Regions from separate parts of the Brevibacillus sp. M2.1A genome, predicted to be linked through region 2. Evidence: a T-box and tRNA genes for the amino acid it is inferred to sense, from the RefSeq annotation. Region 2 holds a T-box; the other holds one or more tRNA genes.
The links. The T-box of region 2 lies ahead of ileS (isoleucine--tRNA ligase). A T-box ahead of a tRNA ligase gene usually reads a tRNA of that ligase, here a tRNA-Ile.

Region 1 (6,403 bases), 1.6 Mb from region 2:
CCATAATGTACGCGTTTTAAAAATGTTCCTTGGCAGGGGCAGTAGGAATCGAACCCACACCAAAGGTTTTGGAGACCTTCGTTCTACCGTTAAACTATGCCCCTATGGTAGCGGTGGAGGGGATCGAACCCCCGACCTTTCGGGTATGAACCGAACGCTCTAGCCATCTGAGCTACGCCGCCATGATTATCTCGTAATAAAAAGAAGTGGCGGAGGGAGAGGGATTCGAACCCCCGTGAGCTTGCACTCTAACGGTTTTCAAGACCGCCCCGTTATGACCACTTCGGTATCCCTCCGCAAAATATGGAGCGGGTGATGGGAATCGAACCCACGCGACCAGCTTGGAAGGCTGGAGTTCTACCATTGAACTACACCCGCTTGAATATGGTGCCGGTGAAGGGACTTGAACCCCCACGGTTTCCCTCACGATTTTGAGTCGCGCGCGTCTGCCATTCCGCCACACCGGCATATTCATTTGAAACATGGTCGGGAAGACAGGATTCGAACCTGCGACCCCTTGGTCCCAAGCCAAGTACTCTACCAAGCTGAGCTACTTCCCGAATATCGTTCTTCACTTTTTAAAATGAAGATGCGTGCCCTGAGAGATTCGAACTCCCGACCTTTTGATTCGTAGTCAAACGCTCTATCCAGCTGAGCTAAGGGCACATGTTATGGAGCGGACGAAGGGTCTCGAACCCTCGACCTTCGCCTTGGCAAGGCGACGCTCTACCAATTGAGCTACGTCCGCATATTTATTGGTGCGGTCGAGAGGACTTGAACCTCCACGGTGTTGCCACCACTAGAACCTGAATCTAGCGCGTCTGCCAATTCCGCCACGACCGCATATAAAATTCAATCTCTCGCTTTTTAAAAACTGGTGAGCCATGAAGGACTCGAACCTTCGACCCTCTGATTAAAAGTCAGATGCTCTACCAACTGAGCTAATGGCTCTCGAAAAATGGCTGGGGTACTAGGATTTGAACCTAGGAATGACGGAGTCAAAGTCCGTTGCCTTACCGCTTGGCTATACCCCAATAGCCATGAAGTAAAGATGGTGGGGAGAGACGGATTCGAACCGCCGAACCCGGAGGGAGCAGATTTACAGTCTGCCGTGTTTAGCCACTTCACTATCTCCCCAAGCTTGTCCTTCAAAAGTAAACCTTATTCAGCTTTCAAAGAAAAAGTGGTGCCGGCAATAGGACTTGAACCCACAACCCCCTGATTACAAGTCAGGTGCTCTACCAATTGAGCTATACCGGCGTGTTTGGTATAAATGGTGGCTCGGGACGGAATCGAACCGCCGACACGAGGATTTTCAGTCCTCTGCTCTACCGACTGAGCTACCGAGCCTCAAGCGTAATTGTTTCGCCATCGCTTGAGAAAAATGGCGGAGCTGACGGGACTCGAACCCGCGACCTCCGGTGTGACAGACCGGCGTGAACTCCAACTTCACCACAGCTCCATGTAAAACATTCAGTTATTAAAAGTGGTGGAGGCTGACGGGATCGAACCGCCGACCCTCTGCTTGTAAGGCAGATGCTCTCCCAGCTGAGCTAAGCCTCCGCTATTCCCAACAAAGTGACGTTAATGCTTTGAAGCATATTCCGAGTACTTTGTTGGGACCCCTTATTATCAGGGCGTTTTGCTAGGTGACCCGTAGGGGATTCGAACCCCTGAATGACAGCGTGAAAGGCTGCTGTGTTAAACCGCTTCACCAACGGGCCATTTGAATGGCTCCTCGGGACGGACTCGAACCGCCGACCGATCGGTTAACAGCCGATTGCTCTACCAACTGAGCTACCGAGGAATGATGATGTTTTAGAATGGTGGAGCTGAACGGGATCGAACCGATGACCTCCTGCTTGCAAGGCAGGCGCTCTCCCAACTGAGCTACAGCCCCATTCTAATGCTTTCGTGACACAGTTGCCATGTCAGCTATGTAAGTAGTGGTGGGCCTAGGCTGACTCGAACAGCCGACCTCACGCTTATCAGGCGTGCGCTCTAACCAACTGAGCTATAGGCCCGTAATTACTTCCGGAACTTTAATCTATCACACTTTTAAGTTCATTGCAATAGAAAATTTGATATTTTTTTATTGCGTGGGTGAACTTTTTTGTGAAAGACGAGTTTAACAAAAGCACAATCTATTATAAGTCAGTTCATCATATATTTCAAATGTGTTTTTAAATTTTCATTAAGAAAAAAGCTTGCCCGGTAAAGGACAAGCTTTTCTTCGTCGCAATTAAATATCAAGATCGCGTACATTTGCTGCGTATTGTTCAATAAACTCCCTGCGAGGCTCTACTTCGTCACCCATCAGTGTCTCAAACACCATATCGGCATCCATAGCATCCTGGAGATCTACCTGAAGCAACGTACGAACTTCTGGGTCCATTGTAGTCTCCCACAATTGATCCGCGTTCATCTCACCTAGTCCTTTATAGCGTTGGACGTTTGGCTTCGGTTGTGCCTTTAAGGTAGCGAGAACCTCATCACGCTGCTTGTCGGTATAAGCATAGTGCAGCGTCTTCCCTTGCTTGATGCTGTAAAGAGGCGGCTGCGCAATATAAATATACCCCGCTTCGATCAACTGTTTCATGTAACGGAAGAAGAACGTCAGCAGAAGCGTACGGATATGCGATCCGTCGACGTCGGCGTCCGTCATAATGACGACTTTATGGTAACGTGCCTTTGAAATATCAAAGTCTTCACCGACACCTGTTCCCAAAGCCGTAATAATAGCACGGATCTCGTTGTTGCCGAGAATTTTGTCCAAACGTGCTTTTTCTACGTTCAATACCTTCCCGCGAAGAGGAAGAATGGCTTGGAAATGACGATCGCGTCCCATCTTTGCAGAACCGCCCGCAGAGTCACCCTCTACAATGAACAGTTCAGATTCGGATGCGTCCTTGGAAGAGCAGTCCGCCAGTTTACCCGGCAAAGCACTTACTTCCAGGGCACTCTTGCGACGAGTCATTTCACGTGCTTTTCGAGCTGCCTCACGGGCACGAGATGCCATGAGCGCTTTTTCCACAACTTTTTTGGCTACACCCGGATTTTCTTCCATAAAGGTGTTAAAACGGTCACCAAAGACAGACTCGGTAATGCTGCGCGCTTCCGAGTTGCCCAGCTTCGTTTTTGTTTGTCCTTCAAACTGAGGCTCTTGAATTTTTACGGAGATAATCGCGGTAATACCTTCACGCACATCGTCCCCGGAAAGATTCGGATCCTTTTCCTTCAGGAAGTTAAACTTGCGGCTGTAGTCGTTGATAACACGCGTAAGAGCCGTTTTAAATCCGGTTTCGTGAGTACCACCCTCATGCGTATTGATGTTATTGGCAAAAGAGTAGATGTTGCTCACATAGCTGTCGTTGTACTGAAGGGCAACCTCCACGACAAGACCTTCTTTTTCCCCTTCGCAATAAATCACATCATCATGCAGGGCTTCCCGGTTTTTATTCAAGTATTCTACGAACTGGATGATACCGCCCTCGTAGTGGAAGGACTCTTCCTTCTGCTGATCTGGGCGTGTATCCTTCAGCGTAATGCGCAATCCTTTGTTCAGGAACGCCAGCTCGCGAATACGTTTTTGCAAAATCTCGTACTCAAATACAGTTGTTTCGGTAAAAATAGTCGGGTCGGGCTTGAAGGTTACTTTTGTTCCCGTTTCATCGGTCTCGCCTACGACAGCAAGATCGGCATCCGGTGCACCTACTGTAAAGCGCATGTAGTATATCTGGTTATTTTGTTTAACCTCGACTTCCATCCATTCGGATAGCGCGTTCACTACCGAGCTACCGACCCCGTGAAGACCACCGGACACTTTGTATCCGCCACCGCCGAATTTACCACCGGCGTGCAATACAGTCAAAACGGTTTCAACAGTGGATTTCCCGGTCTTTTCATGAATGCCAGTCGGGATTCCTCGACCGTTATCGGTTACAGATACGGAGTTGTCTGGATGAATGACCACCAAGATCTCGTCGCAATAACCGGCCAGCGCCTCGTCAATGGCATTGTCGACAATCTCCCATACCAGGTGATGCAAACCTCGGCTGCTGGTCGACCCGATGTACATGCCGGGACGTTTCCGAACTGCCTCTAACCCTTCCAGTACCTGAATCTGACTCGCATCGTAGTTTGTATCTTTCGTCGTCACTTGATCCACTACTCTGTCAACTCCTCCACTTCAGCTTGTACAAAGGGAAACTGATCCAAGCTGTCCACGAACTGAGCGCGTCGCTTCAGCGTCAGAGAAGAAATAGGTGAACAGTAAATGGCGCTCTGGGTGATTACATAAGACTTCGTTTCTTCCTCACTATGGTCAACAACTGTTTTACTTTTTTCAAGTAAGAACGCTTTATTGATTTTTGAGGATTTCACAGTCTGATGATCGAGGATGGAAATAACTTCCTTCGTGCTCACCACAGTATCTCCACCAATGTGAATAAACATCCCTGTACCCCCTACCTTTCTCCGGAGATTTTCCCTTCCCTCACGTAAAAACGAGAGGCTTGCTGGAGAACCTGATGCTTTAAGCCTTCCACACCTGTGGTACTTACAAACGTCTGTACTCGATCCTGAATGGTTTCGAGCAGCAATGTTTGCCGATGTTCATCCAACTCTGACAAGACATCATCCAACAACAGAACGGGGTATTCTCCCACTTCTTCTTTAATCAGCTCAATTTCGGCCAATTTAATGGACAGCGCACTGGTGCGTTGCTGTCCCTGGGAACCATACGTTTGCACATCCATGTTGTTCACTTTAAGTGAAAAATCATCACGGTGTGGCCCAATAAGGGTGTTCCCCCGCATGATTTCCCGGTCGCGAACCTCTTCGTAGGCAGCAAGCATTTTATCTACAGCTTGATCTATCGTCATCTCTTCTGTAACGGGCGATGAGTTAACGTAATGCAAAGAAAGTCTTTCCCTGCCATCGGTAATGCCAGTGTGGATTTCCTGTGCCCACGTCTCCAACTTCCGAATGAACTCAAAACGCTTCCGTAACAATTTTACCGCTAAATCGGCTAATTGGGTATTCCAAATTGCCAGCATTTCCAGCGAGTTACTTTTTTTCATGGCCAAATCCTTTAAAAGCTGATTTCGCTGGGCCAGCACTTTGTTGTAATTGCTCAAATAATAAAGATACGTAGGTGAAACTTGACCGATTTCCATATCGATGAAGCGTCTGCGCTGGGCAGGTGCGCCTTTGACAATGGAAAGATCCTCGGGTGCAAACATGACGACATTCAATGCCCCCACATAGGCGCTCAGCTTCTGCTGTTCCATTCCGTTGATTTTGGCCCGCTTTCCCTTGGTTGTCAACTGCAGCTCTAAACGAACAGAACCGTAGCGACGAAGAACATCGCTACGGATCGTGGCATAATCGGCATCCCAGGAAATTAGCTCCTTGTCGCGGGGCGTTCGGTGGGATTTGGCGAGTGCCAAAACATAGATCGATTCGAGAGCATTCGTTTTCCCTTGAGCGTTGTTGCCAATAAACAACTGGATGGGACCGTCAAACGACAGGGACATCGTTTCGTAGTTGCGATAATTGGTTAGCGACAGGTTCTTGAGAAACAAGAATCACGCTCTCCTCTCAGGGGCGTACCACTTGATAGCGACCATAGCCTTCAATCGCCACTTCATCGCCAGGATATAGCTTGCGTCCACGTCTGTTGTCCAGCTCTCCATTAATCTGGATCGGAACCTCAGCCAAAAAAGCTTTGGCCATTCCCCCCGTGTCAATGATTTCAGCCAGCTTCAAAAATTGGCCGAGAGCAATATAGTCTGTGCTTATGGAAACCTCACGCATGGCTTGGCTCCTTTCTTTTACGTAAAAACATTTTAGTACGTACGAACCGGCAAAATCAAATGGAGCATCCAGTCATGATCGGTCGGACGAATCACAAATGGACTCATCGGGCCGCTAAAGCTCGCTTTGATTTCTGCGCTATCGATTGCACGCAGCGCATCGATCATGTATTTGGCGTTGAAGGAAATTTTCAATTCTTCGCCATTCATTGCTTTTGGCATCAAAATGTCCGTTACTTTCCCGATCTCAGGTGCATTGGACGTAATTTCGACGGTTCCATCAGGCATCGTAACGAGCTTGACTACGTTCGATTTGCCTTCGCGGCTCAGCAAGGAAGCGCGCTCGATGGATTGCAAAAACTCCTTGGTGCTAACGGTGATCTCCGTTTTGCTTCCTTGTGGAATAATTCTGGTCGTGTCCGGATAGGTTCCTTCCAAGAGACGGGAATAGAACAGGATATGCTTGGACTTCACCAGGATTTGATTGTCCGCAACAACGATATCTGCGAGATTTTGGTCGTCATCTAATATTTTTACCAATTCATTGCAGCTTTTACCCGGAACAACCACGTTGTGGAAAGAAAGAT
Region 2 (8,110 bases):
GGTGGTGATTCCGAGACAGTGGATGGAACGCATTCCGGTAGGCTCTTTTGATGATGAGGAGCATATGCATGATTTGATCGACCTCGCCCTCGCAACCAAAGATAGAGAGTGGTTTATGGATCTGACTGCCAAGGCAAGCACCATGAAACAGGCGTCAGGGAAAGAAACCCGCAAAACAAGAAGCTCTTCCATTCGCAATCGCTTGGGAACTTCCGCTATTTGGGAGCAATAATTTTCAACATACAGGAGGAGTACGGAGTATGTCTAACGTGAATCAGAACAGTTGGTTTGAAAAAGGAATGAGCTTTGCAGCGTACAAAGAAAGCATGAACGTCAACAAAGAAGAGCTGTCCCGTGTGTATGATCAGCTCACATTTACGGATGAGGATCTGGCAGTCTGGAAGGATCTCTCCCAGCGCAATTGGAAAGGGGTCGTGCTGACCGCAGACTGGTGTGGGGATGCTTCCTTGTGCGTTCCTGTCATTCAGCGAATTGCCGAGGAAAGCAATATCGAATTGCGCTTTCTCATCCGCGACGAAAATTTGGAGTTGATGGACCAATACCTGACCAATGGCACAGCACGTGCGATTCCTATCTTTATTTTCCTCGACCAGGATGGATACGAGGCAAGAGTTTGGGGTCCGCGTTCGCCAGAGGTGCAGGAAATGATTACGACTGCCCGTGCAGGATTGCCGGCTGCAGACGCTCCAGATTTTGAGGAAAAGCAAAAGGAGTTGTACCGCAACTTCAAGCAAAAGATATCTACAGACCCTGCCATTTGGCGCACGGTGATTGAAAGCGTAAAAGCGAAGCTGCAAGGCTAAAAAGAAAATCTAAATGGATAGGAATGGATAAATGAATATGAGTAAACAAGAGAATAGTCAGCGACCGATTCTCTTCCTGATGATCAACATGTTTATCGCCATGCTGGGAATTGGCTTGATTATTCCGATTTTGCCCGAATTTCTCAAAGAGTTCGGCGCGGGTGGGGAGACGGCTGGATACTTGGTGGCGGCTTTTGGTGTAACTCAATTTCTTTTTTCTCCGATTGCCGGGGAATGGTCAGATAAGTACGGTAGAAAAATCATGATTGTATCGGGACTCGTCCTGTTTACGATCTCCAATCTGGTTTTTGCCTTGGCTGAACAGACATGGGTGCTCTACCTTTCTCGTCTGATCGGCGGGATCGGGGCAGCAGCGATGATTCCGTCCATGCTGGCGTATGTAGCAGACATTACGACAGAGGATAAACGTGGAAAAGGACTGGGGATGCTCGGGGCCGCCATGTCGCTCGGATTTGTTATCGGACCTGGTATTGGTGGATTTTTGGCGGAGCTTGGTCTGCGTATGCCGTTCTACATTTCCGCGGCAGTTGGTGCGGTAGCCACACTCGGTTCCATCTTTTTCTTGTCAGAATCACTTCCGAAAGAAAAGCAGCTCGCGGCGCGAAACGCCAAAGACAAACAGGAAAACATCTTCGTACAACTCGGCAAGTCGTTTCAATCGTCGTACTTCATTATGCTGGTGTTGGTCTTTACGATGACGTTTGGCTTGGCGAACTTCGAAGTCATCTTCCCGCTGTTCGTCGATGCAAAGTTCGCTTATACTCCGCGTGATATTTCCATCATTATCACAGTGGGTGCTCTTGCCGGTACGATTGTGCAGGCAGCGCTGATCGGCAAGCTCATTACTCGTTTTGGCGAGAAAAAACTCATTAACGTGACGTTCTTCTTGTCTGCTGTATCGATGGTGATGATGCTATTGTCCGGTAACTTCTGGTATATGCTGATTATGACGGTTATCTTCTTTACCCTGACGTCGATTATGCGTCCTGCAATCAACACGCTGATCTCCAAGCGAGCGGGGGATGAACAGGGCTTCGTTGCAGGGATGAACAATGCCTACATGAGTCTGGGGAATATTTTTGGCCCAGCAGTGGCGGGTACGTTGTACGGGGTTCATTTGAACGCACCGTATTTGTTCGGCGCGATTATCCTGGTTCTCAGCTTGTTCTTGTCGCAGGTGGAAAGCCGTCGCAGTGTGAAAAGGGCAGTGGCCTAATAACTTTTGAAAGAGGAAAAGAGTAGCGCAAAGTGTGGAAACGCTTTGTGTTGCTCTTTTTTGCATTATAGGAAAAACGACCTGCATCTTTTATAATTTGTTCGAATTGGAATGATTTAGCATAATGTAGGGTGGAGTAAGAGGAGGGGGAAGCTTTTTGAAGAAATGGGCATCGTTTATTGTGTTTCTTACGCTAGTGATGACGGGCTGTACAGACTCTGATCCTGGGCAAAAAGACACTGCTGCGACACAACAAACCGCGAACTTGCAGGAGCAGACCAAAACGCCTGATCAGACAACTTCAGATACATCCACACAAACGCAGGCCAGAGAGCCACTGCCGCCTGTCAAGCGCGAGTTGACGGCATTTGAGCTCGCATTGGCAAACCAGGTGGTTGGAACCTATGCTGGCGAGAATTACGATGAAGAGAAGGTCAAAAAAGAATTGGATAAGCTCCCAGCTACACTCACATCGGAGCAATATCTCGAGGAGCTGCTGAAATTACTCGGAGAGGATTATCGCCCGTTCGTTCTCACGTTTGCCAATTTTGATTCCAGCGTAGACGTTCACTTGCAGCGGCCGACAGAGGAGATTACCTTGCCGGATACGCAAACGCATTTTGCCTTGTTGATTGATGCGAGTGGCAGCATGAAAGGAAAAGTCGGCAAAAAAACGAAGATGGAGGCAGCCCGAGAGGCGATTGACCAATTCGCGTCTGTCCTTCCGAAAAACGCGACGATTTCTTTACGGGTATATGGTCATAAAGGAAGCGGCAGTGAGCAAGACAAAGCATTATCATGCGCCAGCACAGAGACATTTTATTCGGAGACAGGCTATCAGAAGGAATCGTTTCAACAAGCATTGGGCAAAGTACAACCAGCAGGCTGGACACCAATTGCAAAAGCGCTGCAAGCCGTGCAAGAAGATATTCCACCCGGGACAAACGAAACATTCGTGTACGTGGTGAGCGACGGGATCGAAACGTGCGGAGGAAATCCCGTAGAAGCAGCCAAAGCACTGAATCAGTCGAGCATAAAGACCGTGGTGAACATTATCGGTTTTGACGTTGATAACGAAGGGCAGCGTATGCTCAAGCAAGTGGCGGATGCGGGAGCGGGGACATACATAACCGTGCAGGATGAAGAAGCTTTGAAAAAGCACCTTCGGGGCGAATACGACAAGCTCAAGCAGGCTTGGTATGCGTGGAAGGAAAATGCAAAAGAAGACGCACTCAGTCAAAAAGAAGCGAAGAAAAAACTCGCGGAAGATACCAAGGAAAAAGTAAAAGCGTTGGTGGAGGAAGAAAAACAAAGATTGCTGGACGCCAGGGAATATTTGAAAAAGAGATTTAACGGAAAAGGCGGAATTATGGATACCGATAGCGCCATTATCGACCGGAAGCAGGAAATATGGCGATACGCTGTGGATACAGGAAATGGGTTATGGAGAGATTCTGTTGACAAGGGCAATCAGGAGTGGCGTGAAGTCATTGAAGAAGGACAACAAGGGGTTCGGGACGCAAACGATAAAAAACCTTGAGGGAAACTCGCTTCCTTGACATTTTCTTGAAAGCAGTGTAAAAAGAGTATACGAATAGAACACCAACAAATTCATTGACGAGAAAGAGTAAGCTAATCCCCTTGTTCCCCAGAGAGTTGGCCCTAGTGCTGAAAGCCAACGTTCAAGACTTAGCCGAAAATCCTCTCCGAGAAGGAAAGCTGAAGCATTTTGGAGTAAGCTGACCCGGAATCCCACCGTTAGAAGGGACGCGTATGATGGTACGTAGTAGAGGTGCCGAAATGACATGCTTGCATGAAGATTTCGGAACAAGGGTGGTATCGCGAGATCAAATCTCGTCCCTTAGGGGGCGGGATTTTTTTGCGTTTTATGAACCTACACTTCTACGAAATTTACAGAAGAAGGAGTGTACAAGATGAGGAAAGTAGACGTAAAAGAAAAAGCGAGGACACGTGAGTTACGCGTTTTGGATCAGTGGAGGAAAGACGATACATTCCGCAAGTCGATGGACAATCGGCTGGGAAAGCCAAACTTCGTCTTTTATGAAGGTCCTCCGACTGCCAACGGACAGCCGCATATCGGTCACGTGCTCGGACGGGTCATCAAGGATTTTATCGGACGCTACAAAACGATGTCTGGCTACCGTGTCGTCCGCAAAGCGGGCTGGGATACACATGGTCTCCCGGTGGAGCTTGGGGTGGAGAAGCGACTTGGCATTTCCGGCAAGCAGGAGATCGAAAACTACGGGGTGGCCAAGTTCGTCGAAGAGTGCAAAAACAGCGTCTTCGAGTACGAAAAACAATGGCGCGAGCTGACGGAAGGAATCGCATACTGGACAGATATGGAGCATCCATATGTCACCTTGACCAACGATTACATCGAAAGCGTCTGGCATATCCTTTCTGACATTCATAAAAAAGAACTGCTGTACAAAGGCCATCGTGTCAGTCCATATTGCCCGGATTGCCAGACGACACTCAGCTCCCATGAAGTGGCGCAAGGCTATGAAGACGTGAAGGACTTGAGTGCGACCGTCAAATTCAAAAGCAAGACAAGCGACGACATCTTCCTCGCGTGGACGACGACACCGTGGACACTTCCAGCCAACGTGGCATTGACCGTTAACAAAGAGCTCGATTACGTGCGGGTGAGGCACAAGGATGAAGTGTACGTCGTAGCAAAAAATCTCGCGGAGAAAGTGTTCAAGGAAGACTACGAGGTTTTGTCCACGCACAAAGGCGCAGAATGGGTCGGAACCCCGTATGAGCCGCCTTTTGGCTATATCCAGGTAAACCATGGGCATATCGTCGTCGATGCGGACTATGTCAGTGATACGAGCGGAACAGGGATTGTGCATACTGCTCCAGCGCACGGGGAGGATGACTATCGCACGACCCGTCAGCATGGGCTTGATTTCGTGAACGTCGTAAATTTGGCTGGTCGCTATACCGATCAAATCTCGGATTTCGCAGGTCGCTTCGTCAAGGATTGCGACGTCGATATCGTCAAAGACTTGTCGCATCGCGGTCTGCTGTTTTCCAAGGAGCGGTACGAGCATAGCTATCCGTTTTGCTGGCGGTGTAAATCACCACTGCTCTACTACGCTATGGAGAGCTGGTTCATCAAAACGACAGCGATCAAGGATCAGCTAATCGAAAACAACAGCAAGATCGACTGGTATCCGGGCCACTTGCGCGAAGGGCGCTTCGGGAAATTCCTCGAAGAGCTTGTAGATTGGAATATTAGCCGCAATCGGTATTGGGGGACGCCTCTCAATCTATGGCTTTGTCAGGATTGTGGCAGCGAATATGCGCCAGGCAGTGTAAAAGAGTTGCGTGAGAAATCTGTGGCACCAATCGACGAAAAGCTGGAGCTGCACAAGCCGTTTGTGGATGAGGTGAAGCTGCGCTGCTCTTGCGGTGGTACGATGGAGCGGACGCCTGAGGTCATTGATGTGTGGTTCGACAGCGGTTCGATGCCGTTTGCTCAGTACCATCATCCATTCGGAGACGAAAAGGTATTCGAGGAGCAGTACCCTGCCGACATCATTTCGGAAGGAATCGATCAGACGCGGGGCTGGTTCTTCAGCTTGTTGGCAGTCTCTACCCTGTATAACGGAAAAGCCCCTTACAAGGCGGTCATCTCTACCGGTCACGTTTTGGATGAACACGGTCAGAAGATGTCTAAAAGCAAAGGAAACGGGATCGATCCGTGGGAGGTAATCGAAGAGTTCGGTGCAGATGCATTCCGCTGGGCGCTTTTGTCTGACAGTGCGCCGTGGAGCAGCAAGCGGTTCTCCAAGCGGATCGTCGCCGAGGCGAAGTACAAAGTGATCGATAAGATCCATAACACGCATGATTTTTATTCGTTATACGCCTTGATCGATGCATTCAAGCCAGAAGAGCATCCAACGCAACCATCTGTGAACAAGCTGGATCGTTGGATATTTTCCCGCTTGAATACCACCTTGCAGCACGTGGTAAAAGGTCTGGAAACCTACGATTTCATGAATCCGGCAGGGCATATCGAAACGTTCATCGACGAGTTGAGCAACTGGTACATCCGCCGTTCGCGGGATCGCTTCTGGAGCAGCGGGATGACGCCTGACAAAGTATCTGCTTACCAGACCCTGCGGGAAGTGTTGCTAACGCTGGCGAAGATGATCGCACCATACGCGCCGCTGATCGCAGAAGATATGTATGGCAATCTGGGAGGAGAGGGCAGTGTTCATTTGACTGACTATCCGAAAGTGAACACAGAAGCAATCGACGAAGCCCTTGAGCGGGACATGGAAATGGCTCGACACATCGTGGAGCTGGCGCGAAATGTTCGCAATGAAACTGGACTCAAGACCAGACAGCCTCTGTCCGAGCTGATCGTATCGATGGAGCAGCCATTTAACCTCGAGCGATTTGCCGGCATTATCGAAGACGAGATCAATGTCAAAAACATTCGGGTAGAGCAAAGCGACAGCAGCTTCGTAACGTATCATTTCAAGCTCAACCTGAGTGTAGCCGGAAAAAAATACGGCAAGCTCGTCGGGCCAATCCAAGGGTATCTAAAAGAATTGAACGCAGCCGATGCACAGAAGGCAGTGGACAATGGCTACTTGGATGTGGAGGTCGCAGGTGAGAGTGTGCGGCTTACGCTAGATGAGCTGCTTGTGGAAAAGCAAGGGAAGCAAGGCTTTGCTTCCGCATCCGGCTATCAGCTCCATGTGGCACTGAATACGACGCTGACAGAAGAGCTTGAGCAAGAAGGCTTGGTTCGTGAAGTCATCCGTGTCATACAGGATGCACGCAAAAAGCTGGATTTACCCATCGATAAACGTGTCCAGCTCACACTGGATGTAGACGATGAGCTACGAGCAGCCTTGGAGCGTTTTGATCATGTTTTGCGTGAAAGTGTACTCGTTTCGGATGTGACTTTTGCGAAAATAGCAGATAGGGAGAAAGTTTCGTTCGGTGACAAAACATTTGGCTTGCACATTGGATAACGAAGCAGTTGGATAAAGAAACAGCTAGGGAACATGGTTACTACACCGGTTCTCTAGCTGTTTTGTAATAATTCTGGGTCAAACCAAACATCCTCATAATCGCCCGCAACCAAAAAATTCCAGCCAACAGGTAATCCAAGCAAGTGCTATTTGACACCCCAGCAATATGTATACTATAATTTCCTCCAGAATGAAAATTCATTCCGCAAGAGAGGAGTCATGAACTTGTCTGAAACCAAGCGCGAATTAATCTTGGATGCAGCGCTCGATTTGTTTGTAGATCGCGGTTTTGATGGGACGACCGTTCCGATGATCTCCGAAAAGGCAGGGGTCGGTGCAGGTACCATCTATCGTTATTTCGAAAACAAAGAAGCGCTCGTCAATACGCTGTTTCAAGAATGTGTGGGGGAGCTGCTTGAGACAATCAATGATGGTTATCCTCGCACTTCTGATGACTTACGCGAGCAATTTCGGCATATTGCGAATCAGGTGATTCGCTACGCCAAAAAGAATTTGAACGCCTTGCTGTTTCTGGATTCCCATACAAACGGTCACTACCTAGACGAAGCCAGCCGCGAAGCATACATGAAGCTGCGAACATTTTTATGCGAATTCATTGAACGGGGACAAAAAAATAAGGTTATCCGTCCATTGCCAGCGGATGCATTGATTGCGATTATGGACGGGGCATTCATCGCATTGAACAAGTGCATCAAGGCTGGCGAAATCGAAGAAACCCCGGAATTGCTTGCCGGTGTAGAGGAAGCTTGCTGGGATGCGATCAGAATTCATTAATTCTGATCCTTCTTTTGAACAAAACGGAATGAATGTTCATTCCGGAATACTTTTCTATAAAGCAATAGGAGTGAGGCCTACATGAATAAGACGGGAAGAAAAGTGGTGGGGATGTTGCTGATCATCTCCCTTGCAGTGATTGGGACGGCTTGCAATCAGATGAAGCCGTCAACGGAAAGCGAAGTCCAAGCCGAGGCCAAAATTGTGGAAGCGGAGCCGGTCGAGCTGAAAAGCTTCCA

Region 1: it has a tRNA-Ile gene. The T-box ahead of ileS (isoleucine--tRNA ligase) is inferred to sense a tRNA for this amino acid. The anticodon was not compared.

The regions. Positions count from the first base shown of each region.
Region 1 is NZ_JABSUY020000001.1:573,444-579,846, reverse strand. It holds tRNA gene HP567_RS02705 (tRNA-His) at 1-1, opposite strand, end outside; tRNA gene HP567_RS02700 (tRNA-Trp) at 31-104, opposite strand; tRNA gene HP567_RS02695 (tRNA-Met) at 106-182, opposite strand; tRNA gene HP567_RS02690 (tRNA-Ser) at 208-296, opposite strand; tRNA gene HP567_RS02685 (tRNA-Gly) at 305-378, opposite strand; tRNA gene HP567_RS02680 (tRNA-Leu) at 386-467, opposite strand; tRNA gene HP567_RS02675 (tRNA-Pro) at 484-560, opposite strand; tRNA gene HP567_RS02670 (tRNA-Arg) at 593-666, opposite strand; tRNA gene HP567_RS02665 (tRNA-Gly) at 673-748, opposite strand; tRNA gene HP567_RS02660 (tRNA-Leu) at 757-843, opposite strand; tRNA gene HP567_RS02655 (tRNA-Lys) at 876-951, opposite strand; tRNA gene HP567_RS02650 (tRNA-Gln) at 960-1,034, opposite strand; tRNA gene HP567_RS02645 (tRNA-Tyr) at 1,053-1,137, opposite strand; tRNA gene HP567_RS02640 (tRNA-Thr) at 1,185-1,260, opposite strand; tRNA gene HP567_RS02635 (tRNA-Phe) at 1,275-1,350, opposite strand; tRNA gene HP567_RS02630 (tRNA-Asp) at 1,386-1,462, opposite strand; tRNA gene HP567_RS02625 (tRNA-Val) at 1,488-1,563, opposite strand; tRNA gene HP567_RS02620 (tRNA-Glu) at 1,651-1,724, opposite strand; tRNA gene HP567_RS02615 (tRNA-Asn) at 1,732-1,807, opposite strand; tRNA gene HP567_RS02610 (tRNA-Ala) at 1,825-1,900, opposite strand; tRNA gene HP567_RS02605 (tRNA-Ile) at 1,948-2,024, opposite strand; gene gyrB (DNA topoisomerase (ATP-hydrolyzing) subunit B) at 2,243-4,168, opposite strand; gene remB (extracellular matrix regulator RemB) at 4,168-4,455, opposite strand; gene recF (DNA replication/repair protein RecF) at 4,467-5,585, opposite strand; gene yaaA (S4 domain-containing protein YaaA) at 5,602-5,817, opposite strand; gene dnaN (DNA polymerase III subunit beta) at 5,850-6,403, opposite strand, start outside.
Region 2 is NZ_JABSUY020000001.1:2,160,233-2,168,342, forward strand. It holds gene HP567_RS10640 (IDEAL domain-containing protein) at 1-232, shown strand, start outside; gene HP567_RS10645 (thioredoxin family protein) at 261-824, shown strand; gene HP567_RS10650 (MFS transporter) at 856-2,061, shown strand; gene HP567_RS10655 (VWA domain-containing protein) at 2,219-3,601, shown strand; T-box leader at 3,667-3,926, shown strand; gene ileS (isoleucine--tRNA ligase) at 3,996-7,076, shown strand; gene HP567_RS10665 (TetR/AcrR family transcriptional regulator) at 7,302-7,871, shown strand; gene HP567_RS10670 (efflux RND transporter periplasmic adaptor subunit) at 7,953-8,110, shown strand, end outside.